Linked DNA regions of Bacillus pumilus. The protein of the gene in region 1 binds, or shares a complex with, the protein of each later gene. Links are inferred from orthologs where the notes say so. Each region holds a gene or a part of one and is shown on either strand. Other genes may lie near its edges.

Region 1 (15,007 bases):
CAAAGCTAGATATTTCAGATGCCAAAACACCAGTGATCTCAAATGTCACAGCAGACATCGTCACATCTCGTGATGCTATTGAAACAAAGCTCATTGAACAATTGTATTCTCCTGTTCGATTTGAAGAAAGCGTAGAACGTCTGATTGATTTAGGCGTGACAACGTTTATTGAAATCGGTCCGGGCAAAGTGCTTTCAGGTCTTGTGAAAAAGGTCAATCGCCGCCTGACAACCATTTCAGTTTCAGATCAGGAAACAATTGAAGCAGCCATTGAAACATTGAAGGGGGATTCTTGATGCTTACAAATAAAACAGCCGTTGTAACAGGTGCATCACGCGGGATTGGCCGTTCTATTGCGATCGATTTAGCAAAGAATGGTGCAAATGTTGTCGTCAACTATTCTGGAAACGAAGCAAAAGCAAATGAAGTCGTAGATGAAATCAAAGCTCTTGGCCAGCAGGCTTTTGCCGTTAAAGCTGATGTTTCAAATGCTGAAGAAGTACAAGCGCTCATGAAACAAGCGATTGATACATTTGGCTCAATTGACATCCTTGTCAATAATGCAGGGATTACAAAAGACAACCTGCTTATGAGAATGAAAGAAAATGAATGGGATGACGTCATTAACATAAACTTAAAAGGTGTCTTTAACTGTACAAAAGCCGTGACTCGTCAAATGATGAAACAGCGCAGTGGAAGAATCATCAACTTGGCTTCAGTGGTTGGCGTATGTGGAAACCCTGGACAAGCAAACTATGTTGCAGCAAAAGCTGGTGTCATCGGATTAACAAAAACAACAGCAAAAGAGCTGGCAACCCGTCATATTACAGTCAATGCAGTAGCACCAGGCTTTATTTCAACAGATATGACAGACAAGCTTGATGAGAATGTACAGACTGAAATGCTTAAGCAGATCCCGCTTGCACGCTTTGGTGCACCTGAAGATATTAGCAATGTTGTTGTGTTTTTAGCTTCAGAAGGAGCAGGTTATATTACAGGCCAAACCATCCAAGTAGATGGCGGAATGGTCATGTCCTAAGAAATATCAAAATTTCATTAGGTTTTCTCTAGTTTTTTAAAAACGAATCAACTATAATACTTTGAGGGGAGGTGAAAGGCAATGGCAGACGTATTAGAGCGTGTAACAAAAATTATTGTAGACCGCCTTGGCGTTGATGAGGCTGACGTGAAAATGGAAGCTTCATTTAAAGAAGATTTAGGCGCTGATTCCCTTGATGTAGTTGAGCTAGTTATGGAACTTGAAGATGAGTTCGATATGGAAATTTCTGACGAAGATGCTGAAAAAATTGCAACAGTCGGTGACGCTGTGAACTACATAAATAGCCAGCAATAAGCGTAACAAAGTCCCGTCTATTTTCATGACGGGACTTTCAAAATTTATGTTAGTTTCAACATATTCAGCTGATCAATTGTCAGCCTTTTTCAGATGCTAAGGAGCATTGTTTCCTTGCATGTAGAAAGAGAGACTCCATATAATCAGTATCCTTAAAGGCGATTAAGCCTACCTGGAGGTTGCTATGCCAAAACAATATAAAGACAAACAGAAACAGAGCAAAAAACTAGAGCAATTTAGAGAATTCCAGCAGCGTATTTCTGTACACTTTCAAAATGAAAAACTTCTATATCAAGCATTTACGCATTCCTCTTATGTGAATGAACACCGGAAAAAACCATACGAGGATAATGAAAGACTTGAATTTTTAGGAGATGCTGTTTTAGAATTGACCATCTCTCAATTCTTATTTGCGAAATACCCTGCGATGAGCGAGGGAGATTTAACAAAACTAAGAGCAGCGATCGTATGTGAACCATCACTTGTGTCTCTGGCACATGAGCTGTCCTTCGGAGACCTTGTTCTTTTAGGAAAAGGCGAAGAAATGACCGGCGGTAGAAAACGTCCAGCACTTTTAGCAGACGTATTCGAGGCGTTTATCGGAGCACTTTATTTAGATCAAGGGCTGGAGCCAGTAGAACGATTCCTAGAAGCCTATGTTTATCCGAAAATTAATGATGGAGCGTTCTCGCATGTCATGGACTTTAAAAGCCAGCTGCAAGAATTCGTTCAGCGCGATGGAAAAGGTGTACTCGAATACCGCATTTTGCATGAAAAAGGACCAGCACACAACCGTGAATTTGAAGCAAATGTCTCCCTTCGCGGGGAAGTGCTTGGAATTGGAAATGGTCGCAGTAAAAAAGAAGCAGAACAGCATGCTGCACAGGAAGCACTTGCTAAATTGCAGAAACATCATATGAACCAATAAAATCCCCCTCGTGATTCAGGGGGATTTCACTCTGTTTTCCATCATCTTTTTTCACTTCATATGGTAAGATGATAGTACTTTAAATACATAAGGAGGATCACTCTCATGTTCCTCAAACGTTTAGACGTGATAGGATTCAAATCTTTTGCGCAGCGAGTGACCGTGGACTTTGTCAAAGGGGTTACAGCTGTTGTCGGACCAAACGGAAGCGGCAAAAGTAATATTACCGATGCCATCCGCTGGGTACTTGGAGAACAATCAGCGAAAAGCCTCCGCGGAGGAAAAATGGAAGACATCATTTTTGCAGGAAGCGACTCAAGGAAAAGAGTCAATCTAGCAGAAGTGACTTTAACATTAGATAACGAAGACCACTTTTTACCGATCGATTTTCACGAAGTCAGTGTGACAAGAAGAGTCTATCGATCAGGAGAAAGTGAATTTCTCATAAACAATCAATCTGTCCGCTTAAAGGATATTATTGATCTTTTCATGGATTCAGGTCTTGGAAAGGAAGCCTTTTCGATCATCAGCCAAGGGAAGGTAGAAGAAATTCTATCAAGTAAGGCAGAAGAGAGAAGAAGCATCTTTGAAGAAGCGGCTGGCGTTTTGAAATATAAAACAAGAAAGAAAAAAGCCGAGAATAAACTGTTTGAAACGCAGGACAACTTAAACCGAGTAGAAGATATTCTGCATGAACTAGAAGACCAAGTAGAACCTTTAAGAATGCAGGCATCTATTGCAAAGGACTATTTGCAAAAAAAAGAAGAGCTTGAAAATGTCGAAATCGCCTTAACTGTCCATGACATCGAAGCACTTCATGAAAAATGGACAACACTTGGTGAAGCTGTCGAGCGCTTCAAACAAGATGAAATGAAGCAATCCACAGAGATTCAAGCAAAAGAAGCAAAAATTGAAGAATCAAGAGACCGCATTCAAGCGCTTGACGAATCAATTAATGACTTACAAGAAGTTCTTCTTTTCACAAGTGAGGAATTAGAAAAGCTTGAAGGTAAAAAAGAAGTACTAAAAGAACGGAAGAAAAATGCTGCCGCAAACCAGGGACAGCTAGAAGAAACACTCATTCGCTTAACTGAAAAGCAGGCGCAGCTAACCGAAAAAATTCAGCAGCAGAAAATCACGCGGGATAGCCTTCAAAAAGAAGTGCAGCAGCTAAAAGATGAAGTGAAAACGAAGCAGCATCAACTGTCGCTTCATAGTGAAGATGTGGAAGGTCAAATTGAACAGCTAAAAAGCGATTATTTTGATCTACTCAATGAACAGGCTTCCATCCGCAACGAACGCAAATTGTTAGAAGAACAGCAGCGACAAGCGGCTATGCAGCTGGATCGGCTCACACAAAATAACCAAAAACACATTGAAGAGCGTGTATCTGTCAAAGAGAAGAAAACAGAGGCTCAGAAGCAGCTTTCAGCTCTAGAAGAAGACATTTTGGCTCAGGTCAAGCGGTTTAGAGAAGCGGAACAAAAGCTTGAGCAAATAAAACGTCAATACGAGAAAAAAGAAACGGCTCTTTATCAAGCCTATCAATATGTGCAGCAGGCAAAGTCAAAAAAAGAGATGCTAGAATCCATGCAGGAAGATTTCTCAGGCTTTTTCCAAGGAGTAAAAGAGGTCTTAAAGGCAAAAGAACGGTTAGGCGGTATTCACGGTGCCATTGCAGAGCTGATTCAAACAGATCAGCAGCATGAGACAGCGATTGAAATCGCGTTAGGCGCAGCAACGCAGCACGTCGTCACAGAGAATGAAGCCGCCGCGCGACAAGCAATTGCATACTTAAAGCAGCACTCCTTTGGACGAGCAACTTTCCTGCCGATGAATGTGATCAAAGAAAGAACCATTCAGCATAGAGACGTCCAAACAGCCGAGCAGCATGCTGCATTTATCGGTGTAGCAAGTCAACTTGTTTCCTTTGATGAAAAATATCAAAAGGTCATACAGAACTTGCTTGGAACGGTTCTGATCGTTAGAGACTTAAAAGGCGCCAATGAACTCGCAAAAATGCTTGGTCATCGTTATCGCATCGTGACCCTTGATGGCGATGTCGTAAACCCAGGCGGTTCAATGACCGGTGGCGGTGTAAAGAAAAAGAACAACTCCCTTCTTTCAAGAAGCAGGGAGATCGAAACATTAACAAAGCAGCTCGTTGAAATGGAAGAAAAAACAACGATCCTTGAAAAGGAAACAAAAGAAACGAAGCAATTAATTGCTGCAAATGAAAGCCAATTAAACGAACTGCGTCAGCGCGGCGAAACGCTTCGTGAACAGCAGCAAGAGCTCAAAGGGAAGCTATACGAACTGCAAGTAGCAGAAAAAAATATTAATGCTCACCTTGAACTCTATGACCAAGAAAAAGAAGAATTACAGCTGCGTTCTACTGAACTTATAGATAAGGACAAAGAGCAGGCAGCTCTTGAAGTTTCGATAGGGGAGAAATTGACCACCCTAGATCAAGAGATCAATACATTAACAAAGCGTAAGCAAACCCAAAGCTCAACGAAAGAAACCATTTCTGCCGAATTAACAGAGCTGAAAATCTCACTTGCTAAAAAAGAGCAGTCCTTAGCGAATGAACAAGAAAAGCTTTCGAGCTTAATGGCAGAATTAGAAGAGGCTGAACAAACGCTGACGGAAACAAAAGAAGATCTGTCACTCTTAACAAGTGAAATGACGTCTAGCTCAAGCGGGGCAGAACAGCTGGAAGAAGCAGCGAAAGAGAAACTGGAAAACAAAAACAAAACAACCGCACTCATTTCAGAGCGGCGTAAACAGCGCCTTGCTCTTTCTGAAACGTTAGAATTTGCTGAACGTGAACTGAAAGAACAAAAACGCCTTTACAAGCAGCTCACCACAAGCTTAAAAGATGAAGAGATTAAGCTTGGGCGTATGGAAGTTGAGCTCGACAACCTCATCGCTTATTTGAACGAAGAGTATGCACTTTCGTTTGAAGGGGCAAAAGAGATGTATCATCTGACGCTATCGTCAGATGAAGCAAGAAAACGAGTGAAGCTGATCAAATTAGCCATTGAAGAGCTAGGAACAGTGAACTTAGGCAGCATTGATGAGTATGAACGAGTGAATGAACGCTACCTCTTCTTAACAGAACAGCGAAATGATCTGACAGAAGCGAAAAATACATTATTCCAAGTGATCGAAGAAATGGATCAAGAGATGACAAAGCGCTTCTCTGAAACATTCTCGCAAATTCGCGGACATTTTGAATCAGTTTTCCAAGCGTTATTTGGCGGCGGAAGAGCAGACCTTAAACTAACAGATCCAAACGATTTACTAAACTCTGGTGTTGATATTGTCGCGCAGCCGCCAGGGAAAAAGCTGCAAAACTTAAGCCTGCTTTCAGGCGGAGAGAGAGCATTAACAGCGATCGCCTTACTGTTCTCTATTTTAAAAGTCAGACCAGTACCATTTTGCGTATTAGATGAGGTAGAAGCGGCACTTGATGAAGCCAATGTTTTCCGCTTTGCTCAATATTTAAAGAAATACAGTCAAGAAACACAATTCATTGTCATTACGCACCGCAAAGGAACAATGGAAGAAGCAGATGTGCTCTACGGTGTGACGATGCAGGAATCAGGTGTTTCTAAGCTTGTATCTGTCAAACTAGAAGAAACGAAAGAGCTTGTCCAGTAATTAAAGGAGGTTTTGGAACCAAATGAGCTTTTTTAAGAAATTAAAAGAAAAATTTACACAGCAAACCGATTCAGTATCAGAAAAGTTTAAAGATGGACTTGAAAAAACGAGAAACTCCTTTCAAGGAAGAGTAAACGAACTCATTTCACGCTACCGTAAAGTGGATGAAGACTTTTTTGAAGAATTAGAAGAAGTTCTGATCGGAGCAGATGTTGGTTTCACAACGGTGATGGAACTGATTGATGAGCTGAAGAAAGAAGTAAAACTAAGAAACATTCAAGACCCAAGTGAAGTTCAATCGGTCATCTCTGAAAAACTGGTTGAAATCTATAATAGCGGAGAGGAACAAATCTCTGCGCTGAATATCGAAGACGGGCGATTAAATATCATTTTATTTGTAGGGGTCAATGGTGTTGGGAAAACAACAACGATCGGCAAACTTGCAAATAAATTGAAAAATGAAGGAAAATCCGTCATTTTGGCAGCAGGTGATACATTCCGTGCCGGTGCCATTGAGCAGCTTGAAGTATGGGGAGAGCGTTCAGGCGTGCCTGTTGTCAAACAGACGGCTGGCTCTGACCCAGCAGCGGTCATCTATGATGCTGTTCAATCAGCAAAAGCGAAAAATGCGGATGTCCTTATTTGTGATACAGCAGGAAGACTGCAAAACAAAGTCAACTTGATGAAAGAGCTGGAGAAGGTCAAGAGAGTCATTGAACGCGAGGTTCCAGATGCACCGCATGAAGTGCTACTCGCTCTCGATGCAACAACGGGTCAAAATGCGATGGCACAAGCGAAGGAATTTTCTAAAGCGACGAATGTGACAGGAATTGCTTTAACAAAGCTTGACGGGACTGCAAAAGGCGGGATTGTCCTTGCCATTCGAAATGAGCTAAACATCCCTGTGAAGCTTGTCGGTTTAGGTGAAAAAGTAGACGATCTGCAAGAATTCGATGCAGAATCGTATGTGTATGGATTATTCTCAGACGTCATTGATCAAGAAGACTAACAAAAATGCCGGCAAAATCTGCTGGCATTTTTATTTATACGCCGCTTTATGAAGTGACAAGATAAAAACTTGACACACAGTAGAGAACCGTGTAAACTTAGTTGATGTAAAGGGAATGAACTTAACAAAGGGGAGAGAGCCCATGACGCTTGAAAAAACAACGAGAATGAACTACTTGTTTGACTTCTATCAATCGTTGTTAACCGCAAAGCAAAAGAGCTACATGTCGCTTTACTACCTAGACGATTTTTCCCTCGGTGAAATTGCGGATGAATATGAAGTATCAAGACAGGCTGTTTATGATAATATTAAACGGACTGAAGCGATGCTTGAACAATATGAAGAAAAGCTGCTCTTGTTTAAGAAATTTAAAGAGCGTAAAGAACTTCTCAAAAAAATGAGAGAGCTCGTAGCAGATTCCGCTCAGACGGAAGAAGCAGAAGCTTTAATTGAATCGCTTGAGAAATTAGATTAGGAGGCGGCACAGTATGGCATTTGAAGGATTAGCCGACCGACTGCAGCAGACGATTTCAAAAATCCGCGGCAAAGGAAAAGTGTCAGAACAAGATGTAAAAGAAATGATGCGCGAGGTTCGCCTTGCCCTTCTTGAAGCTGACGTCAATTTTAAAGTAGTCAAAGACTTTGTGAAAAAAGTAAGTGAGCGGGCAGTTGGACAAGAGGTCATGAAAAGCCTTACCCCTGGACAACAGGTCATTAAAGTTGTAAAAGAAGAGCTCACTGAATTAATGGGCGGAGAAGAGAGTAAAATCGCTGTAGCGAAAAAATCTCCGACGGTCATTATGATGGTTGGTCTTCAAGGGGCAGGTAAAACCACCACAACTGGGAAGCTTGCTAATTTACTTCGCAAAAAACATAATCGCAAGCCGATGATGGTGGCTGCAGATATTTACAGACCAGCAGCGATCCAGCAGCTTCAAACGCTAGGGAAACAGCTTGATATGCCTGTGTTTTCATTAGGTGATCAAGTCAGTCCTGTCGAGATTGCCAAACAGGCAATCGAAAAAGCGAAAGAAGAACACCATGATTATGTCATTTTAGATACAGCAGGACGCCTTCATATTGATGAAGAATTGATGGATGAACTTCAGAAAGTAAAAGAAGTAGCGAGTCCAGAAGAAATTTTCCTTGTTGTTGACTCTATGACAGGTCAAGATGCTGTCAATGTAGCAAAAAGCTTCAATGAACAGCTTGGTTTAACAGGTGTCGTTCTAACGAAACTAGACGGTGATACACGAGGCGGTGCAGCCCTTTCTATTCGAGCTGTCACCAATACGCCGATTAAATTCGCCGCGCTAGGTGAAAAGCTTGACGCGATTGAACCATTCCACCCAGAACGGATGGCATCAAGAATTCTTGGCATGGGAGATGTGCTTACACTGATTGAAAAAGCACAGGCAAACGTGGACCAAGATAAAGCGAAAGAGCTTGAACAAAAAATGCGGACCATGAGCTTTACACTCGATGATTTCCTCGAGCAGCTTGGCCAAGTTCGTAACATGGGTCCACTCGATGAATTGATCCAAATGATGCCGGGAGCCGGTAAAATGAAGGGGCTCAAAAACGTCCAAGTAGACGAAAAGCAGCTCAATCACATCGAAGCGATCATTAAATCAATGACGACCGAGGAAAAAGAACAGCCAGAGGTCATCAATGCAAGCCGAAGAAAACGGATTGCAAAAGGAAGCGGAACATCTGTACAGGAAGTCAATCGCCTTTTAAAGCAATTTGACGAAATGAAAAAGATGATGAAGCAAATGACCAACATGTCCAAAGGAAAGAAAAAAGGCTTTAAATTACCATTTATGTAATTGGTTATACATGATAAAACCGTTGTTAAGAAAAAACACTTTACAAACCCTTTTATCATTGTTAATATACTATCTTGTTGAAATATTTTCGGAGGTGCTAGTAAAATGGCAGTAAAAATTCGTTTAAAACGTATGGGATCAAAAAGATCTCCTTTCTATCGTATTGTAGTAGCAGATTCTCGTTCACCACGTGACGGTCGTTTCATCGAAACAGTTGGAACATACAATCCAGTGTTATCACCAGCTGAGGTGAAAATCAACGAAGAATTAGCTCTTAAATGGCTTCAAAATGGTGCGAAACCATCTGATACAGTTCGCAACCTTTTCTCAAGCCAAGGAATTCTTGAAAAATTTCATAATGCGAAAAACAGCAAATAATGAATGAGCTGTCCTTGGAAGAATTGATTGTGTCCATCGTCGAGCCACTTGTTGATTTCCCTGAAGATATTCACGTATCTTCATTAGAAAAAGATGAGCAAGTGATTTACACACTGTCTGTCAATGCTGAAGATACCGGAAAGGTGATCGGAAAGCAGGGACGTACAGCAAAAGCGATACGAACAGTCATGTTTGCAGCAAGTGCAGAGTCTTCTAAGAAAGTTCAACTTGAGATTGCTGACTAAAAAGGGAGAGGGCTTAGGACCTCCCCTTTTTTTACACGTTTAAATCTATTTTTCGTTATACTGTAGAGGACAAATGCCTTCGGATAGGGGGACAAAAAGGAAGATGCAGATCATTCAACATGTCACCGTCATGCAAGTATTAACTGAAAGCAGTAAGGACAAACTGTTAACGACTTTTTTGGAGAAAAAAGAAAGACTAGAGCGTGAATGCAATCAACTATATTTTCAACTGAAAAAACATGAAAAAGAACCATATCAGCAAGAAGCCATCCCTCAATTTCAAAAAGCCATCGATAAACGGCAGGAGAAAATCCAGCAAATTGACTTTCAAGTAGAGCAGCTGCATATTTTGCCGCTTGGAAGTGAAATGAAAGAGACAGAAGTGGATGCGCTGGTTGAAGTGAACATAGGTGATAAATGGGATGACAAAATGCAAGATAATGTCATCGTTGTGAAAGACGGCACCATTGTGGAAATACGTCAGGGGTGATTGAGAACATGGAACAAGAATGGTTGAATGTTGGAAAGATTGTCAATACACACGGAGTACGCGGAGAAGTACGCGTCGTGTCAAAGACAGATTTCCCAGAAGAGCGTTACAAAAAAGGAAGCGTCCTCTATATCTTTAAACAAGGTCAAGGGGAGCCGCTGAAAGTCACTGTCGCATCACATAGGCAGCATAAACAGTTTGATTTGCTCACATTTGAAGAAATTAGCTCATTAAATGAAGCAGAGCTATTGAAAGAATCAATCTTAAAAGTAGAAAAAGAACATCTCGGCTCTTTAGATGAAGGAGAGTTTTATTTCCACCAAATCATTGGCTGTGAAGTATACGATGAAGAGGATCAGCTTGTCGGGCAAATCAAAGAGATTTTAACACCAGGGGCAAATGATGTCTGGGTGGTCGGAAGAAAAGGCAAAAAAGATGCCTTGATTCCTTATATTCCATCTGTCGTCAAAAAGATCGATATCTCATCTAAAACCATACACATTGAAGTGATGGAAGGACTCATTGACGAATGAAAATCGACTTCTTAACACTTTTTCCTGAAATGTTCGAAGGTGTGCTCCACTCATCGATCTTGAAAAAGGCACAGGAGAAAGAAGCTGTCTCATTCAATGTTGTCAATTTTAGAGAGTATTCGGATCATAAGCATAAAACAGTAGATGACTATCCGTATGGCGGCGGTGCTGGTATGGTACTGAAAGCTCAGCCCGTATTCGATGCGGTAGAAGATTTGACGAACAAAGCAAGCAAGAAGCCCCGAATTATTCTTGTCTGTCCTCAAGGAGAAAGATATACCCAAAAGAAGGCAGAAGAACTTGCAAAAGAAGAACACCTTATGTTCATTTGCGGCCATTATGAAGGCTACGATGAGCGCATCAGGGAGCATCTTGTCACAGATGAAATCTCAATCGGAGATTTCGTTCTCACAGGCGGAGAGCTGCCAGCGATGATGATTGCAGACAGTGTGGTCAGGCTTTTGCCTCATGTGCTTGGAAAAGAAGCGTCTCACATTGAAGATTCATTTAGTACAGGTTTGCTAGAGCATCCTCACTATACAAGGCCAGCCGATTATAAAGGACTAAAAGTGCCGGATGTGCTCCTTTCTGGAAATCATGCCAAAATAGAAGAGTGGCGGCGCAAAGAATCTTTGAAGCGAACTTATACAAGACGGCCAGATTTGATCGATTCTTGCAAAACGTTAACAGAAGAAGAAAAAAGATGGCTTTGGCAGCTTCATAATGACTAGATTGTATTGCACACTGCATATAGGTATGGTATGATACTACTTGTGACTTGGACGGCTTGCCGATTCAAGTTTGAAAACGATGTTCCGCTGCAATGAAGAAAGAGGACATGAGCATCTGTTGGAAGGAGTTGAAAACGATGCAACAATTGATTGAAGAAATCACAAAAGAACAATTACGCACTGATCTTCCTGCGTTCCGTCCTGGTGACACTTTACGTGTACACGTTAAAGTTGTCGAGGGTACTCGTGAGCGTATCCAGATCTTTGAAGGTGTTGTAATTAAGCGTCGTGGTGGTGGAATCAGCGAAACTTTCACAGTTCGTAAGATTTCTTACGGTGTAGGCGTTGAGCGTACATTCCCTGTACACACACCAAAAATCGCTAACATCGAAGTTGTACGTCACGGTAAGGTACGTCGTGCGAAACTTTACTACCTACGTGAACTTCGCGGTAAAGCGGCTCGTATCAAAGAAATCAGACGATAATGATATCAAAAGAAAGAGCTTGTTACCTGTAACAGGCTCTTTTTTTGTACAATGTATAGAGATAATCGATAGAAGAGAAGGTGCACATATGACGATTCAATGGTTTCCAGGCCATATGGCAAAAGCAAGACGTGAAGTCACAGAAAAATTAAAGCTCATCGACATCGTATTTGAATTAACCGATGCTAGAATTCCGATGTCCTCTAGAAACCCAATGATCGAAGAAATCCTTCAGAACAAACCCAAAATCATGCTATTAAACAAAGCGGATAAAGCGGATCCTCGTGTGACAAAGGAGTGGCAGGCGCACTTTGAGCAGCAAGGCGTTCGGTCACTTGCTATTAACTCTGTCGATGGACAAGGGTTAAACCAGATCATCACAACTTCAAAAGAAATCTTAAAAGAAAAATTCGACCGCATGAAAGCCAAAGGTGTCAAACCACGTGCAATTCGGGCGCTGATTATCGGAATTCCCAATGTCGGGAAATCGACCTTAATCAATCGTTTAGCGAAAAAGAACATTGCCAAAACAGGAGACCGTCCTGGTATTACCACCTCACAGCAATGGGTGAAGGTAGGGAAAGAATTGGAACTGCTCGATACACCTGGAATCCTCTGGCCGAAGTTTGAAGATGAGAAAGTAGGGCTCAGGCTAGCAGTAACTGGAGCGATCAAAGATTCTATCATTAACTTACAGGATGTCGCTGTGTATGGACTTCGCTTTCTAGAAGAAAACTATCCAGAGAGATTAAAAAAGCGCTATGACCTAACAGACATTCCTGAAGATACGGCTGAGCTGTTTGATGCAATAGGTACAAAGCGCGGCTGTCTCATGAGCGGTGGATTTATTAATTACGACAAAACCACCGAAATCATTATTCGGGATATTCGAACTGAAAAATTTGGTCCCCTCACTTTTGAGAAGCCTGAAAGCTAAAGACACGCAGCTCATGCGGGTCTTTATTTTTTGCGGAAAACTGCCGATATAAAGAAGGAGGCTGACAAAAAGCCTATGTACACAGTGAAACAAATAAAAGAATTGATAGAAAAGCATTCGCAAGATGAGTCATACATTCATGAGCTTGTAAAAGATGACAAGAGAAAAAGTGTCCAAAGACTGATAGAGAAGTGGCACAAAGAGAGAGAAAAGCAGCAGCAACTTCATGCAGCATGGCATGAGATGCTGCAATTTGAAAACAATGCGAAGGCGCAGGGATACACATGTATTGCTGGAATAGATGAAGCAGGAAGAGGACCGCTGGCAGGCCCCGTTGTCGCAGCAGCTGTCATATTAAAGGACGATACAGTCCTGCTCGGTTTAAACGACTCAAAACAATTATCTGAGAAAAAAAGATTGGCATATTATGACTTGATTCAGAAAGAAGCACTTGATATCGGAATCGGCATTGTTGATGCGGCTACGATTGATGAAATCAATATTTACGAGGCATCAAGACTGGCGATGGTGAGAGCAGTGGAGCAATTAACTCATACACCTGATTATCTACTCATAGATGCCATGACGCTCCCGCTTCCTATTCACCAGGAGAATATCATCAAAGGAGACGCAAAAAGTGCATCTATCGCAGCAGGTGCATGTATTGCAAAGGTGACAAGAGATCAGATGATGGAAGAATACGGGCGTCAGTACCCTGAGTATCAATTTGAAAAACATAAAGGATACGGAACAAAAGAGCATCTGGCTGCCATTCAAACACATGGAGCTGCCCCAATCCATCGATTATCATTTGCGCCGGTGAAATCCGTTATATCATAAATTTTTGACCTAAGGAGGCTGCCTGTGATGACAAGAGTTGAGGATATACATACAGCACTGAATAGCCGGCTGAATACGGCAGAAGCTGTGCCATTAAACACCGAAGGAAAGGAAAATGTGCATCGGTTGATTCTCGGTAAAGTACTGAAAATGCTCGGAGATGATACGGTCCTTGTTCAAATAGGCTCAACAAAAATAAAAGCGCAGCTAGCGGCTCAGCTCAAAGCAGACGCATTTTATTGGTTCCAATTTGAACAAGAGGGTGGAGGCAGCCTCAATAAACTAAGGCCAGTCCAGCAATTTGACCAAGATCCTAAGACATTAAAGGATGCAGCTGCCAAATTATTAGAAGGTCTCTCTCTGAAAAACGGACTTGAAAACATCTTAACAGCTACAGCTTTTTTAAAAGAAAAGTCCGTCATCAATGAGGCAGAATTAAAAACGGCAGTGAAATGGATCGAACAGCTTCAAGGAGCTGATGTGAAAAAAGGTCTCCAGTCACTCCTATTTGCTTTAAAAAAAGACTTGCCGATTCAGGAAGGAGTACTTCAATCCATTTTAGCCGTGAAATCATCCTCTGCTCTCCATCAGGATATAACAGCGCTGCTAGAACGCTTAACACAGCTCCCGAAGCACTCAGACGCCACACAGGCCCTTACACAAGCCGTTCGATCAGTTATAGGTGCTGAGACAACTGTCCATGCAGAAAAGCTCTTATCGCTCCTTCTAGCAGCGAGAGAAGGGGCGGCGAAGCAAGGAGGAAATCTACCTGTAGTGCCTCAACCTAATCTGTCTCAACCAAAAGAAACTAGTCAGAACCCAGTAGCACAAGAGCGTCAGACGACCCAAGTTATTCAATCTAACGTGCAGCAATCAACAAGTCCAAAAGAGCTGCAAATCCCGCCTCAGCAAATTGAGCGGATACTTACAAGTTTGATGAAACAAGGTGCAGATGGGCAGCAAGAGCCTAACTTAAAACAGCTCACGTCATTGCTGCAAGGGCTTCAGCAGGCAGGATCTCAGCAGGATGCAAAAGCAACTGTGCTCCAAAAAGAATTTCCGTTCCTGTCAAAAACAGAGGCGAAAGCATTGGCTCAGGTGGTACAGCAGACGGAACCCGTATTAAGCAATAAAACCGATGTGCTCGATTTACTCATGACGATGAAAAAGGCAATAGGTGTACGTGATGAAATCGGTATGCTGAAACTACTCGAAAAAGGCAGTCAGGATGTAAAAAATCAGGAGCTTCACCAATTAAAGCTCGTTTTAAATGATGTGAGGCAGTCTGATTTACCAGAGCCCGTAAAAAAAGAAGTCGATCAATTGTTTCATAGATTGAACGGGCAGTTATTTGTGCAGCAGGAAAATCAAACCATCAGCCAAATGATAGTCTCTTATCCGCTCTTTTCAAAACATAGTGTTCAAGATTTAACCTTTATTCTAAAAGGACATAAGAAAAAAGATGGGTCTATAGATATTTCTCAGTGTCGGCTCATGTTTTACTTAAACATGGAAAACCTCGAGGAAACATTAATCGACTGTACGATTCAGCAAAAGGTTATGTCAATTACAGTTGAAACTG
Region 2 (15,089 bases), 370 kb from region 1 along the record:
TGCTTCCTTTATATTCGGTGCCGCCGTTAGTGCGATCAATGTACCGGAAATGGTCATTATTCAAACGTCTGTTGACCAAGATGATCAGCCGCAAGTATACGCGGTGATCAATGCTTCATCAAATGTTTTCCTCCCACTTGCAGCTGTCGCATCAGGCGTCCTGGCAGAAAGATTTGGAGCGGGACCTGTCATTGCTGGCGGTGGGGTCCTTGAAATCTTATCAGGTATCGCAATCTTCCTGTTTACAGGGCTTGCGAAAAGCCATTTGACAGCAGACAAACAGAAGTCCGAAACCGTCGAAGTGTAAGCAATAAAAAAAACCCCCTGTGGCTACAGGGGGTTTTAGCGTACCGCATTTCAAGGAAAAAGAAAAAGAGCTAAAATCAAGATCATTTTAGCTCTTTCTCACATTCTCTTACGTATTAAGAGTGTTTTGTTGAACTTTCCGTTTCTTTCATTGGACTTACTTCAGCAAAGATGAATAAAATAACCGTAAACACCACTGCAAGAATAGAAGTCAAAGTAAAGTCATAAGCAGCGCCATTCATCGAAGCAACGATGTAACCAGCCATATGTGTCAGCAGAAAAGTCCAAATGAGGGTGATAATATAATGCATAATCCCACCGTCCTTTATGTAACAATCTATTGATTATCATACCATAGATACGAGTGAGGGGAAAAGACTGTTTTAGCCTTTATGTGACCATTTTTAGACCTTCTGCTATAAAAATAAAAAGAATTCTTCTGTCATTAGGGGATTTCCTTATTCCTACAAGAGTTGTTGTTCATATCATAGAAAGCAGAATCACTGAAAGGAGGCTGGCCATATGGGTGTAAGCGAACGGTTTTTCCAGCTTGGTTCCCAGTGGAACGTCATTCACCTTCCTCAAAAACCAAATGGCTTTGGCATTCTTATCCTCGGTGACCGAAATCACTTTGTGCAGGAAAATACATCATTCTGGCTTCAGCACTATGGAAGAAACCAGCTTTTAACTGCCTTAAAGGATGAAGGATATACATTGTTTAATAGTCATCTTCATGGGAATCACTGGGGATGCGAAGATGCTGTTTTTAGTGCAAAGCAGCTCGTTCATCACACATTAAAACAAGAAATATTAAACCGGGAAATTCATGTGCTAGCAGAGGGGATGGGGGCACTCGTTGCTATGAGCCTTGCGGAAGAGATGCCAGAAGTGCTAAGATCCATTGCACTCGTGAATCCATGCTTGCATCTCCATGCACAACGAGAAAGAGAAAAGGAACACAAATTCTTTTATAAACAGCTGATCAAAGAATTGGCGAAGAGCTACGGTTGTTCTGAAAAGGAAGCGGAAACGTATCCGCTCCCAGCTTGCCCTGATCATTCTGCTCATGTACCAATTCACATATGGCAAAGACTAAACGGTGCACCTTATGCATATGAACTGCATGCAAAGCCTTTTATTGATCAGCACATGAAGAATCCAGAGCATTGTCAGATCGATCTCACCTTGCATATGTTTGATCATCCGAGAAGAATCTTTCAATCCATTCACAAGTTTTATAAATCGCATGAAAGAGAATTGTGATGAATAGGATAATAACAGCCCTTCATGGAAAGGGCTCTTCTTTTTATTCGATAAGCTAAAAAAGGGGACATGAACATGGAAACAGGACTGATCATAGGGGCAGATGAATTTTTTGGCCTAGCACTGTGTGAATATATGATGAAAGAGGGCATGCAAGTGGATATCACATGTCCTCATCACCAAACAAAAGAGCAAAAGATGTTATTAGAAGAACGAATGATGTGGCTTGGCAGAAATGATCTTTTCCGTGTTATTGACCTGCAGGATGGGAAAGACACGTACGATCTGATCTTTATTCAATCAGAAGAACCAGAAAAAAGACAAGAAGGCTTGAAAGCGACGCATGGCATATACCGTGTTCTTTATGAAAAAACTGAAGATAAATCATCCAATCAGAATGTGCCGGTAGTTATTCTACCTCGCATGTTTGGACCATGGACACTTGATGAAGAAAGAAGGAAGCGTGAAGAAGCATTTTTTGTAGAAGATGTCGCAAGGGATTTGTTCAATTGGGCATCAGGCGCTGAACAAAGACAGGAAATAACACATGAATTGAAGGTGGAGAGACAAACAGATGACAAACAAGCAGAAGAAATGATAGCAGAATGGAAAAGACAAAACTCAACATTTTTCGACAAAAAGCAAGAATGATCTTCCATCTTATCTTTTTTCAGTATAAAATAAACCTATATTTAACATACAGGTTCATGCCTGCATGTGGCAAAGGGAGTTGAACATGGCATGAAGTATCAGCGGCTTGTCATGATCTTTTCGTTCCTTCTCCTATTATCTGCCTGCTCACAGGCACCTTTAAAAGGACAGATTGAGAAGGTGGGTTTACTCGTCCCCGATACAATTAATGATCAAGTTTGGGGAACGAAAGGTTATAAAGGCTTATTAAATATTCAATCGACATTTGGTGTAGATGTTTATTATAAGGAAGGAATGGTCGACAAAGAGAAAATCGTTGATGCCATTGAAGAATTTCACAAAAAAGGAGTCAATTTGATTATTGGCCATGGCAGTGAATACAGCGAAATTTTCAACTTAATTAGTGAAGATTATCCGAAAACACAATTTATCACGGTAAATGGAAACAAGCCTCAGGCGGATAATGTTGCGAATGTGACATTTAAAGGTGAAGCGATGGGCTTTTTTGGAGGCATGACAGCAGCACATATGTCAAAAACAAAAAAGATTGGTATTCTTGCTACATATGATTGGCAAAGCGAAGTAGACGGCTTTATCAAAGGTGCAAAATATCAAGATGAACATGTACAAGTGCTTGCCGAGTTTGTCGAAAACTGGGATGATGCGGACAAAGCCGTGGAGCTCTATCAAAAATTGAAAAAACAGGGCGTAGATGTTGTATATCCAGCAGGTGATGGTTATAATATCCCTGTCATTGAACAAATCAAAGCCGATAATTTATCAGCGATCGGATATGTCACCGATCAATCCAACCTCGGTAGCCATACCGTCTTAACAAGCACCGTTCAGCATGTGGATAAAGCGTACAGTATTATTGCGAAGAAATTTAATGAAGGCAAGCTAAATGAACAAGGTGAGTACTCCTTTGACTTTAAAGAAGGAGTGATCGAAATGGGGAAATTTAGTTCCACCATTGACCGTGCTTTTTTGAAAGACATTGAAAGTGATATTGCGACTTACAAAAAAACTGGCAAACTGCCAAATGAAAAGTGAGGATACGATGATGCAGCACGAAAAATCGATGGAATTTTTACAAATTGCCATGAAGTATTTTCCGCAAGCAAAAGAAGAATTAGATAAAGCAGGTATTCAGCTTGAGCCTGAAGCTCTTCAGCCGCTTTTATCATTGTTTACATCTGTTATGCAAGAGGCATATGAGCTTGGAAAAGCAGATGCAGAATCAGAAAAAGCCACAGAATAGTGGCTTTTTTTTATGATAATTTTTTCTTGAAGGCACTAATCATAGGGCCAACATCTTTAAACACAGGCTTCAGCTCATCAATGGAGTTCATAATGTTCCCAATTTGATTCATGACATGCATGTAGTCAATGGAGTCTTCACTTGAAGTTGTCTCCACGCGTTCCTCCTTTGTTTCTGTCTTGCTTTTCTCCTTTTCAAGCGGCTGACCAAACATCATCGCCGAAAAAATATCTTTTTGCGCCATATCAAATGCTCCTTTCTACTACTGGTATATCAATAATCTATGAAAAAAGTGAGTGGAAAGGTTAGACGTTTGTATTGCCAAGGAGAAAAAAATAAGGTAAAATTAGTACCAGATACTAATATAAGATCACAATATCACATGCTCGTATGAGTAAAAGGAGTCTTATTCAATGAATGCTGGAATTATTGGCCTTGGCCGCTATATACCTGAAAAAGTGTTAACAAATCTTGATTTAGAAAAAATGGTTGAAACTTCTGACGAATGGATTCGTACTAGAACAGGTATAGAAGAAAGAAGAATTGCTTCTGATGATGTCAATACATCACATATGGCGCTTGCTGCTGCAAAAAAAGCATTAGCTGACGCAGATGTAGCTGCAGAAGATATCGATATGATTCTTGTGGCGACAGTCACGCCAGATCAAGCATTTCCGACAGTCGCTTGTATGATTCAAGAGCAGCTCGGTGCACATAAAGCATGTGCAATGGATATTAGCGCTGCGTGTGCTGGCTTTATGTATGGGCTTGTTACTGGAAAACAATTTATCGAATCAGGTACGTTCAAGCACGTGCTCGTCGTTGGCGTTGAAAAACTTTCTCGCATAACCGACTGGGATGACCGCAATACTGCTGTTCTGTTTGGAGATGGAGCAGGGGCTGCTGTGTTAGGAGAGGTCAGCGAAGGGAAAGGAATTCTCTCATTTGAGCTTGGAGCCGATGGAAGAGGCGGTAAGCACTTGTACTTAGATGAAAAAGATCATACAATCATGAATGGACGAGAAGTATTTAAATTTGCTGTAAGACAAATGGGCGAGTCAAGCGTAAACGTTATCGAAAAAGCTGGACTATCAAAAGAAGACGTTGACTTCTTGATCCCGCATCAAGCAAACATTCGCATTATGGAAGCAGCCCGCGAACGCCTAGAGCTGCCAGTTGAAAAAATGTCGAAAACAGTCCATAAATATGGAAACACATCAGCAGCATCCATTCCAATTTCACTATGTGAAGAAATTGAAGCCGGAAAAATTCATGACGGCGATGTGATTGTAATGGTAGGCTTTGGTGGCGGATTAACGTGGGGCGCAATCGCTATGCGATGGGGCCGATAAAAGAGTGAGGTGCACAAATTAATGGATAAAAAACGAGTAGTTGTTACAGGATTGGGTGCTTTGACACCTCTTGGCAACGATGTAGAATCAACATGGAAAAATGCTTTAGCAGGTGTATCAGGAGTTGGACCAATCACACGTGTCGACTCAAGTGAATATACAGCAAAAGTGGCTGCAGAATTAAAAGATTTTAACATTGAAGATTACATGGAGAAAAAAGAAGCACGAAAAATGGCACGCTTCACGCAATATGCAGTTGTTGCTGCTCAAAAGGCGCTAGAAGACTCACGTCTTGAAATCACAGATGAAATCGCACCACGTGTTGGTGTATGGGTTGGATCTGGTATTGGCGGACTTGAAACATTTGAAGAGCAGTTTGAAGTGTATTCAAATAAAGGAGCAAGACGCGTAAGCCCGTTCTTCGTTCCAATGATGATTCCAGATATGGCAACAGGTCAAATTTCAATTGCACTTGGCGCAAAAGGGGTTAACTCTTGTACTGTAACAGCATGTGCAACAGGTACAAACTCAATTGGTGATGCATTTAAAGTCATTCAGCGCGGAGATGCAGATGCGATGATCACAGGCGGAACAGAAGCGCCGTTAACAAAAATGTCGTTTGCTGGCTTCTGTGCGAACAAAGCTCTTTCGACAAATCCTGATCCAGAGACAGCAAGCCGTCCATTTGACAAAAACCGTGACGGATTTGTTATGGGTGAGGGTGCAGGAATTGTCGTCCTTGAAGAACTTGAGCATGCATTAAAACGTGGCGCGACGATTTATGCAGAAATCGTTGGATATGGATCAACTGGTGATGCGTATCATATTACAGCACCGGCTCCAAACGGAGAAGGCGGCGTCCGCGCAATGAAAGAAGCAATTCGAGATGCTGGTTTGTCTGTGGAAGAAATTGATTATATCAATGCCCACGGAACAAGCACACCGTACAACGATAAATTTGAAACAATGGCGATTAAAGAAGTGTTCGGAGAGCATGCAAATCAGCTTGCGATCAGTTCGACAAAATCGATGACAGGTCACTTACTTGGCGCAGCAGGCGGAGTAGAAGCTATTTTCTCTGTACTTGCGATTAAAGACAGCGTCATTCCTCCAACCATTAACCTTGAAACACCGGATGAAGAATGTGATCTTGATTATGTGGCAAATGAAGCACGTTCAAAAGAAGTACAAGTGGCTCTAAGTAACTCACTTGGCTTTGGCGGACATAATGCGACAATTATCTTTAAAAAATACGAAGCATAATATTTCCTAAGAAGGCGGCGATCTATAATCAGATTGCCGCTTTTTTGCATATGATGAAAATGGAGGTGTTTAGCAGTATGGGTCTAGTCAATACACAATATCTCATTCATCAATCTTCATCATTTCAGGAGCTTGCGTCGCGCTTTGTTCCTTATTTTAAAGGGGCGGAGGAAAAAGAATGGTCCTCTATTCTCTCCCACCTGCAGCATCACGGCATGATTCGGTCTTTTAAATCATGCAAAGACATGATCGACCAGCTCAAAGAAAAAGGGTACTTCCAGCTCGTTATGAAAGAATACAGGGCGCTGCAAAAGCAGTGGAAAGGCCCTGACATTCCAGTCTTTATTTTGCCAGTCAATGAGAGCAGCAGAGAAATTAGAGAGCAATTTTATTATCAATCCGGCATGGCATTTGACGACAAGGTCTTTCTGTTTTTGTCGCCAAATACCCCGAAGGAACGCATCGGTACATTGCTGACTCATGAATATCACCATGTATGCAGGTTACATTTTCTCACGAAAGAAGAAAAAGATTTTACATTCCTTGATACAATCATGATGGAGGGACTCGCTGAATATGCTGTGTATCATAGATACGGAGAAAGCTATACAGCCAAATGGACCACTCTCTATGACGAATCGCAGCTTCAGCGTATGTATCAGAAATGGGTATCCAGTCATCTTGATCAAAAAGTGCAGGACGACGAAAGACTGATACAGAACCTCCTTTATGGAAAAGGGAACTACCCCAAAATGCTTGGTTACGCCACTGGGTATTATATTGTGAAAAAGTATTTCAATGAGCACAGATTCAGCGAGGAGTCTATGATTGCAGAGCCGTCCGAAACTTTTTTAAAGGCGATAGACTCATAAAGTGAATGATTCACATAAAAAGAGACATATTACAAATTTACTAAATTCTTCTTGATTTCGTCATAACAATGTAATAATATACAAATATAAATTTTGATAATTCTTTTTATTCAAAAAAGGCGCAATTTTTAGATCGATCTTGATTGATGGTGAAAGGGGCGAATACATGACCACGCTGCTTGAAGTGCAGAACTTAAAAACCTATTTTTTTCGAAAAAAAGAAGCGATACCTGCTGTAGACGGCGTTGATTTCAGCATCAACAGAGGAGAAACTGTCGCATTAGTCGGTGAGTCTGGATCTGGTAAAAGCATTACGTCCTTATCCATTATGGGCTTGATTAACGGCACTGGTGGAAGAATTATGGACGGTTCCATCAAGCTTGATGGCAAGGATCTCGTTACATATGGTGAAAAGGAATTATGCAACATTCGTGGTAATGACGTATCGATGATCTTTCAGGAACCCATGACCTCACTTAATCCCGTCCTAACCATCGGGGAACAAATAACAGAAATCCTCATCTATCACAAAAAACTTTCAAAAAAAGAAGCGACGAAAAAAGCGATTGATCTGCTGAAGCTTGTTGGTTTTTCCAGACCGGAACAAATCATCAAAGATTATCCGCACCGTTTATCAGGCGGCATGCGGCAAAGAGTGATGATTGCCATTGCGCTAAGCTGTGATCCGAAGCTTCTCATTGCAGACGAGCCGACAACTGCCCTAGATGTTACGATTCAAGCCCAGGTGCTCACATTGATGAAAGACTTATGCACGACATTTGGTACATCGATTCTCCTCATTACGCATGATCTAGGTGTCGTGTCTGAAGTGGCAGATCGAGTGATTGTCATGTATTGCGGACAGGTTGTTGAAAATGGGACCGTCGAAGAATTATTTGATCAGCCGCTTCATCCTTACACAGAAGGACTACTTGAATCAATTCCTGTCATTGACGGAGACATACAGCCGCTAGCGGCGATAAAAGGGAATGTCCCAGCACCAGATCAACTCCCAGCCGGCTGCCGCTTTGCTCCTAGATGCCCGCAAGTGAAGGAGCGCTGCCTAGGCGAGCTACCTAAGCTGAGGACTTTTGAAAATGGCAGAAGCGTCAGATGCTTCTTATATGAGGAGGCAGCCCAAACATGACCCTTGCTCAAAATCAACCACATGCAACAGATCTAATAGAGAAAGAAACCATTCTTGAACTGAGACAGATTAAAAAATATTTTCCGATTAAAGCAGGCGTCTTTCAGAAGAAAGTCGGTGCAGTCAAAGCTGTTGACGGCATAGATTTGAAGATTTATAAAGGTGAAACGTTAGGCATAGTGGGGGAATCAGGATGCGGTAAATCAACATTAGGCCGGACCATGATTCGTTTATATGAACCAACTGACGGTCAAATCCTTTTTAAAGGGCAAGACATCTCCCGTATATCGGAATCAAAGTTAAGACAATCAACACGAAAAAACATTCAAATGGTTTTTCAAGATCCCTTTGCATCACTCAACCCTAGAAAAACACTTCGAAGCATCATCAAAGAACCCTACAAAACACATCACTTATACTCCTTAAAAGAAAGAAATGAAAAAGTAGAACAGCTTCTATCAAAGGTGGGCCTTCATCCAAGCTTTGCAAATCGCTATCCCCATGAATTTTCTGGCGGGCAGAGGCAGCGAATCGGCATTGCTCGTGCGCTTGCCATGAATCCCGAAATGATTATCGCAGATGAGCCGGTATCAGCACTTGATGTATCCATTCAGGCACAGGTGATTAATCTGATGGAGGAGCTTCAGGAGGAATTTGACCTGACCTATCTGTTTATCTCTCACGACTTAAGTGTGGTCAGGCACATTAGTGATCGAGTCGGCGTGATGTATCTCGGCAAAATGATGGAGCTTGCTGATAAGCACAGCCTGTACGATGAACCGCTCCACCCATATACACAGGCACTGCTTTCTTCAGTCCCTGTTACCCGTAAAAAGGGTCAGGTCAAAAGAGAGCGGATCATGCTTCAAGGCGATCTGCCAAGTCCTGCGAATCCGCCAAAAGGGTGCGTATTCCACACAAGATGTCCGCATGCGAAACAAATCTGTAAAGAAAAAATACCATCATTTCAAGAATTAAAACCAAACCACTTCGTTGCCTGTCACCTTTACGACGCTTAATCGACTTGCATGATTTCATCTTTGAGAGGGGGGATGAAGCGGCATCTGTCGTCATTTTTAAAAAAGGATAGGGGGAATTGTATATGAATAGAAATAGAAAATCCATATTGATCAGTTTATTGCTGATCTTCACGCTCATGCTTGCGGCTTGCTCTAGTGGAAATAAAACCTCTGGAGACAATGAAAAGAAATCCACCGGTAAACCTGTACAGGGCGGAGATCTTGTCATCGGTTCCATTGCAGAACCAACTTTATTTAACTCGCTTTATTCAACAGATGTGGCGAGCTCTGATATTGAAGAAAGAATCTACAGTTTTTTACTTCAGACTGACGGAAAGTTGAACCCTCAGCTATCACTCGCAGAAGATATTAAAGAATCTGATGACGGGAAGCAGTTTGATGTGACCATTAAAAAAGGCGTAAAGTTTCATGATGGTGAGGAACTGACAGCTGATGATGTTGTGTTTACATACAGCATTCCGATCAATAAGGACTACAACGGGGAGCGCGGATCAGGCTTTGAAGTATTAGATTCTGTTAAAAAGACAGGAGATTACTCAATCGAATTCAAGCTCAACAAAAAAGATCCTTATTTCTATAATGTCACACTAGGAAGCTACGGCATTTTGCCCAAGCATATTTTAGGTGATGTGCCTGTAAAGGATCTCGGTGAAAATGAATTTAACCGAAAAAAACCAATCGGTTCAGGTCCATTTAAATTTGCCGAGTGGAAAGAAGGCGACTACGTGAAACTAGAAGCCTTTGACGATTATTGGGATGGACGTCCATACCTTGATACCGTCACAATTAAAACCATTCCTGATCAGAATGCAGCAATTGCCCAGCTTTCAGCAGGTGATATTGATTTCTTTGCTGTTCCGGGAGCAGAGCTGCAAACGGCTGAAAAAATCAGCAACATTAAAATTGAATCTGATCTAGGGCTCAATTATTCATACATTGGCTGGAATCAGAAAAATGAACTCTTTAAAAGTAAAAAAGTGCGCCAGGCGCTCACACATGCCATTGACCGCCAAACGATTGTCGATCAAGTGTTGGATGGAGACGGCAAAGTAGCCAACATTCCAGAGAGCCCGCTGTCATGGAACTATCCAAAGAATGATCGTGTTCCAGTGTTTGAGTTTGATCAAGAAAAAGCGAAAAAAATGCTGAAAGAAGAGGGCTGGGAGGATACAGATGGGGATGGCTATCTTGATAAGGATGGTAAAAAATTCTCCTTTGTCATAAAGACCAACCAAGGAAACAAAGTCCGTGAAGACATTGCTGTCGTTGTCCAGCAGCAGCTCAAGGAAATTGGTGTGGAAGCGAAGCCACAAATTGTGGAATTCAGCGCACTTATTGAACAGACGACACCGCCTAAATGGGATTATGATGCGCTACTGCTCGGCTGGAGCCTTGCGACATTCCCTGACCAATACAGCATCTTCCACTCAAGCCAGTCAGAAAAAGGCTTGAATAACATCTGGTATAAAAATAAAGAGGTCGATAAGCTGTTAGTGGATGCCAAGAATTTAAGTGATCGAAAAGAATATTCAAAGGCATATGAAAAAATTTATGAACTGATTGCAGAAGATCAACCATATACGTTCCTTTACTATGCTAACTCACATCGCGCGATGCCATCTAATCTCCAAGGCTACTCATACCACCCGAAAGATGAGTATTACAAAATCGAGAAATGGTGGATTGAACAGTAGGCTGTTAGTGAAAGAAGAGGAAAGTTCTCTCCTTTAACGTGAAGATAATCCCTTTCATTCCATGTCAGTCAGGCACGTTGGTGCTCACGATGATTACATTCACTGAGCACCAGTTAGATTGAAAGGGTTCCGATATCAAATTGTAATGAAGACAGAGGGCTAAAAGAAAGATCATTTTAGCCCTTTTTCATCACAGTATGGCGATCCGATGAAAAAGGAGTTGTGCATATGGTTACATATATCATTAGAAGGACATTGCTTTCCATTCCCATCTTATTTGGGATTACCATTTTGTCCTTCGCCATTATGAAAGCAGCACCAGGCGATCCAATGTCACTTATGATGGACCCAACCATTAGTGCGGCAGACCGGGAAGCTTTTATTGATAAGTACGGCTTGAACGATCCTGAATATGTGCAGTATATGAAATGGCTTGGCAATATGCTTCAAGGTGACTTTGGCACCTCCATTGTGAAAAAGGGAACGCCCGTGGCTGATTTGATTTTTGCTAGGCTGCCAAATACCCTCATCCTCATGATTTTTTCTACATTAGTCGCCCTGATTATCGCCATCCCATTCGGTGTTCTTTCAGCAAAACGTCCATATACAAAGCTAGACTACGGCATTACAGTTACATCTTTTATCGGACTGGCTATTCCGAATTTTTGGTTTGGACTCATTCTAATTATGGTGTTATCTGTGAATTTAGGATGGTTCCCGACAGGCGGCGTGTCTACCTTAAACACCGATTTTAATCTATTTGACCGGCTCCATCACATCATTTTACCAGCCTTTGTTTTAGCAACCGCTGATATGGCGGGGCTCACGCGGTACACAAGGTCGAGCATGCTTGATGTCATGAGGCAGGATTACATTCGGACCGCAAGAGCGAAAGGCTTTCGAGAAAACAAAGTCATTTTCAAACACGGATTAAGAAATGGTCTTATGCCTGTCATTACAATTTTCGGATTGATGATTCCATCCTTTATTGGCGGCGCAGTCGTGGTGGAACAAATCTTCACTTGGCCAGGATTAGGGAAGTTGTTTATTGATTCTGCCTTTTCGAGAGATTATCCGGTCATTATGGCGATGACTGTTATTTCCGCAGTGCTCGTGGTGGTTGGAAATTTAATTGCGGATATTCTCTATGCGATCGTTGATCCGCGTATTGAATATTAGAAGGGAGCTGAAGCACAATTGGCACAGCCTAATATGGGAACGCCTCCTGTTGATCTCAAATTAAAAGAGGGACTTCCGCCAAAGCCAGAGACGATGCTGCGTTTATTTTGTGAGAAATTTTTCAAAAATAAATTGGCGGTTGCCGGCTCCGTGATCTTATTGATCATTATCTTTTCAGCCATTTTCGCTCCTGTGATTGCCCCTTACGCACCAGAGCAGCAAGATTTATTAAAACGGCTCCAACCGCCAAGTGCAGAGCATTTGATGGGAACTGACAAGTTTGGCCGAGATATTTTCTCAAGGGTGCTTTATGGAGCGAGAGTCTCTTTATTAGTCGGTTTCGTCTCGGTGGTCGGTGCGATTACCATTGGCACTGTGGTCGGAGCGGTAGCGGGGTATTTCAAAGGATTTGTTGATTCCTTGTTAATGAGATTTGTGGATGTTGTGTTGTCGATCCCTGACATTTTTCTCTTAATCACGCTCGTCACCATTTTCAAGCCGGGCATTGATAAATTGATTTTCATCTTTGCTTTGACCGGCTGGACCACAACCGCGAGACTGATCCGCAGTGAATTTTTATCACTACGAACAAGAGAATTCGTACTCGCAGCAAGAACCATTGGAACGAAAAACCATGTCATCATCTTTTCACATATTTTACCGAACTGTATCGGTCCTATTATTGTGTCAGCTACCCTTAAAGTAGGTTCCGTCATTTTAGCTGAATCAACGCTGAGCTATCTAGGATTTGGCATACAGCCGCCAACCGCGAGCTGGGGCAACATGCTACAAGATGCACAAAACTTCTCGATTATGGTGCAAGCGTGGTGGTATCCGCTCTTCCCAGGTTTACTCATATTGCTGACCGTTTTATGCTTTAACTTCTTAGGTGATGGACTAAGAGATGCCCTTGATCCTAAAAAATTAAAGTAAATTGACGTACTTAAGTAACAAAAAAATGTATTTTAATATCAAAAGTGGTTGAAAAAGGAAATTTGATATAGTACCATAGATTTACAGTGAATAAGAGATTGAGAGGGGGGCTCCTGATTGTCTGTTAAAGTGGAAACACCAATTTCAGATGATGGTACAAACTTTTTTGGTTTCCAGTATAAAGAGATTTACTCACGTCTTTTATCTCAAAATGTGGATATGGAAATTGACTTTATTCAAAGAAAAATTCTTCAAAACTATGATCATCCGCACATTTTAGATTTTTGTTGTGGACATGGAAGACACCTGCTTAAACTTTGGCAGGCAGGTTTTCAAATAGATGGACTGGATATTAATCAGGATTTTTTGGCGCATATTGAAAAAGAGTCAAATCACCAAGTGACAACATTTTTAGAAGATGGAAGAGATTTTCATCCCCCTCGAACGTATGATGTTGTGCTTAATATGGAAACATCGATTGTCTATATGTCAGATGAGGAGAACATGAAAATGCTGAGGTCCATGTATTCATGTTTAAATGAAGGTGGAACATTACTACTTCACCTTGCAAATCGAGAATTTCTTATTAAGTATTTCCATCCACTTATCTGGTTTGGAGATGAAAAGACAGGCTATGCCTTAGAAAAAAGACAGTTAGATATAGTAAACAGCACTATTAAAATAGAACAAACAAGGATAGTGAATTACAAAACAACCAACCATGTCATCACAATGCGGTTATATAGTGTAGCTGAAATCACAAATATGCTAAAAGATGCTGGTTTTATCGTCAAACATATTTATGGAGATTTTGAAAGTAATTCATATAACGTAGAAGCTCACAACACGATACTTTTATGCACAAAATGAAGCATTAAAGGGGGTGAGTCATATGAAAACAAACGTTATTATCATCATCACAAAATAAGTGACTTTTATATTCATTCTGAGAAGTGCGTGTTCAATCACACGCACTTTCTTACGTAAATAAATAGTTCAGACGAGAAGATTAGAGGTTGATTTTATTGATCGCTATCCTGAAGCAGCCACAATTCCTTATGTTTTGTATGGGACAATTATTTTCCCGTTTTGGGGACGGTCTTACAACTATTGTCATCCTTTATGTGGTTGGAACTACATCGAATGATCCGTTATTAATTGGATTTGTGTTATTTTGTCAATATTCACCCATGTTTTTCTTTGGCTTATTTGGTGGTGTTGCGGCAGACCGATTCAAAAAACATCATATTATGATTGCAGCCGATTTATTTCGGTCTTTCATATTAATAGGAATGATCTTTAGTTTACATCATCCAGTGTATGTCATTATCCTCGTTTTTTTATCAGGTATAGGAAGTGCTTTTTTTTATCCAGCGCGCTCCTCGTATATTCCGGTTGTAGTGGGAGAAAAAAATATTACAGAAGCGATGGGGGTTTCTCAAAGTATTTATTCCGTTATGCAGATTGCGGGTCCTGGTATTGCAGGCCTACTTCTTCTTTTCTTTTCACCGACAGCTCTACTCATTATCGATATTTTTACTTATAGTCTATCCGCATGTTTTATCTTGCTGACGGCTGTACTTGTGAAAAAGAACAATAAGGAAGGGGAAGCGAGCCTTTCAACGTCTAAAGAAAAACAGTGGACGGCGATCAAGCAAGGATTGAAGGTCGTATTTCAATCAGCACCACTTGCCTTTTTAATCCTTTTATTAACACAAGTCATGTTTATCGCAGGAATTTTTAATACTACATCCAACTCTATTTTGCTGCACGAGTTTCAAGTATCAGGTTTTCATTTTGGGATGATTGAAGCATTTTCGGGTATCGGAGCCGTCATCGGTTCCATTTTAGGTCCTTACTTGCTTGGGAAATTCAAACCTGGTTATATATTAATGACAACGACGATCTTTATGGGAATTTGGATGATGGTCATCATACCGGTTGAGTTTCTAGAAGCACTGTTTGGGTTACCACCAGTCTACCTTTGGGTGTTTGGTATCGGCTTAATGAATGCTTTCTTGAATGTGCCGATTAGCAGTTTATTTCTAGGGCTTACTCCAAATGCTTATAGAGGACGTGCAATGTCCATCTTACAAATGTTCTCTAACTTCGGTATCATTCTTGGATT

What was found.
Region 2: the proteins of acpP (region 1) and fabF are in contact, whole or in part, in a solved structure (PDB 6OKG), measured with the Escherichia coli proteins. The link is inferred for Bacillus pumilus from one-to-one orthologs.

Annotation. Positions count from the first base shown.
Region 1 is NZ_CP047089.1:1,823,402-1,838,408, reverse strand. Bases 1-2,737 are described here. They hold acpP (acyl carrier protein), read left to right. Parts: upstream 1-1,120; coding sequence 1,121-1,354; downstream 1,355-2,737. Other genes in these bases: smc (chromosome segregation protein SMC), read left to right, coding at 2,388-2,737; rnc (ribonuclease III), read left to right, coding at 1,539-2,282; fabG (3-oxoacyl-[acyl-carrier-protein] reductase), read left to right, coding at 296-1,039; fabD (ACP S-malonyltransferase), read left to right, coding at 1-296. Outside these bases: more of smc, read left to right, coding at 2,738-5,948; signal recognition particle-docking protein FtsY, read left to right, coding at 5,971-6,957; GPS65_RS08875 (putative DNA-binding protein), read left to right, coding at 7,100-7,432; ffh (signal recognition particle protein), read left to right, coding at 7,446-8,786; rpsP (30S ribosomal protein S16), read left to right, coding at 8,892-9,164; GPS65_RS08860 (KH domain-containing protein), read left to right, coding at 9,164-9,409; GPS65_RS08855 (YlqD family protein), read left to right, coding at 9,513-9,899; ribosome maturation factor RimM, read left to right, coding at 9,908-10,432; tRNA (guanosine(37)-N1)-methyltransferase TrmD, read left to right, coding at 10,429-11,163; rplS (50S ribosomal protein L19), read left to right, coding at 11,301-11,648; ribosome biogenesis GTPase YlqF, read left to right, coding at 11,737-12,585; GPS65_RS08830 (ribonuclease HII), read left to right, coding at 12,661-13,425; GPS65_RS08825 (glycosyltransferase), read left to right, coding at 13,453-15,007. UniProt on the Escherichia coli protein: Carrier of the growing fatty acid chain in fatty acid biosynthesis.
Region 2 is NZ_CP047089.1:2,201,332-2,216,420, forward strand. The notes cover bases 4,157-6,975. They hold fabF (beta-ketoacyl-ACP synthase II), read left to right. Parts: upstream 4,157-4,854; coding sequence 4,855-6,096; downstream 6,097-6,975. Other genes in these bases: GPS65_RS10805 (beta-ketoacyl-ACP synthase III), read left to right, coding at 4,157-4,833; GPS65_RS10815 (DUF2268 domain-containing putative Zn-dependent protease), read left to right, coding at 6,174-6,968. Outside these bases: GPS65_RS10770 (MFS transporter), read left to right, coding at 1-307; GPS65_RS10775 (YjzD family protein), read right to left, coding at 423-617; GPS65_RS10780 (alpha/beta fold hydrolase), read left to right, coding at 829-1,569; GPS65_RS10785 (nad binding enzyme), read left to right, coding at 1,645-2,220; GPS65_RS10790 (BMP family ABC transporter substrate-binding protein), read left to right, coding at 2,311-3,273; GPS65_RS10795 (ComZ family protein), read left to right, coding at 3,284-3,481; GPS65_RS10800 (hypothetical protein), read right to left, coding at 3,492-3,725; more of GPS65_RS10805, read left to right, coding at 3,895-4,156; GPS65_RS10820 (ABC transporter ATP-binding protein), read left to right, coding at 7,135-8,115; GPS65_RS10825 (ABC transporter ATP-binding protein), read left to right, coding at 8,112-9,134; GPS65_RS10830 (peptide-binding protein), read left to right, coding at 9,218-10,849; GPS65_RS10835 (ABC transporter permease), read left to right, coding at 11,078-12,028; opp4C (oligopeptide ABC transporter permease), read left to right, coding at 12,062-12,961; GPS65_RS10845 (SAM-dependent methyltransferase), read left to right, coding at 13,091-13,831; GPS65_RS10850 (MFS transporter), read left to right, coding at 13,978-15,089. UniProt on the Escherichia coli protein: Involved in the type II fatty acid elongation cycle. Catalyzes the elongation of a wide range of acyl-ACP by the addition of two carbons from malonyl-ACP to an acyl acceptor.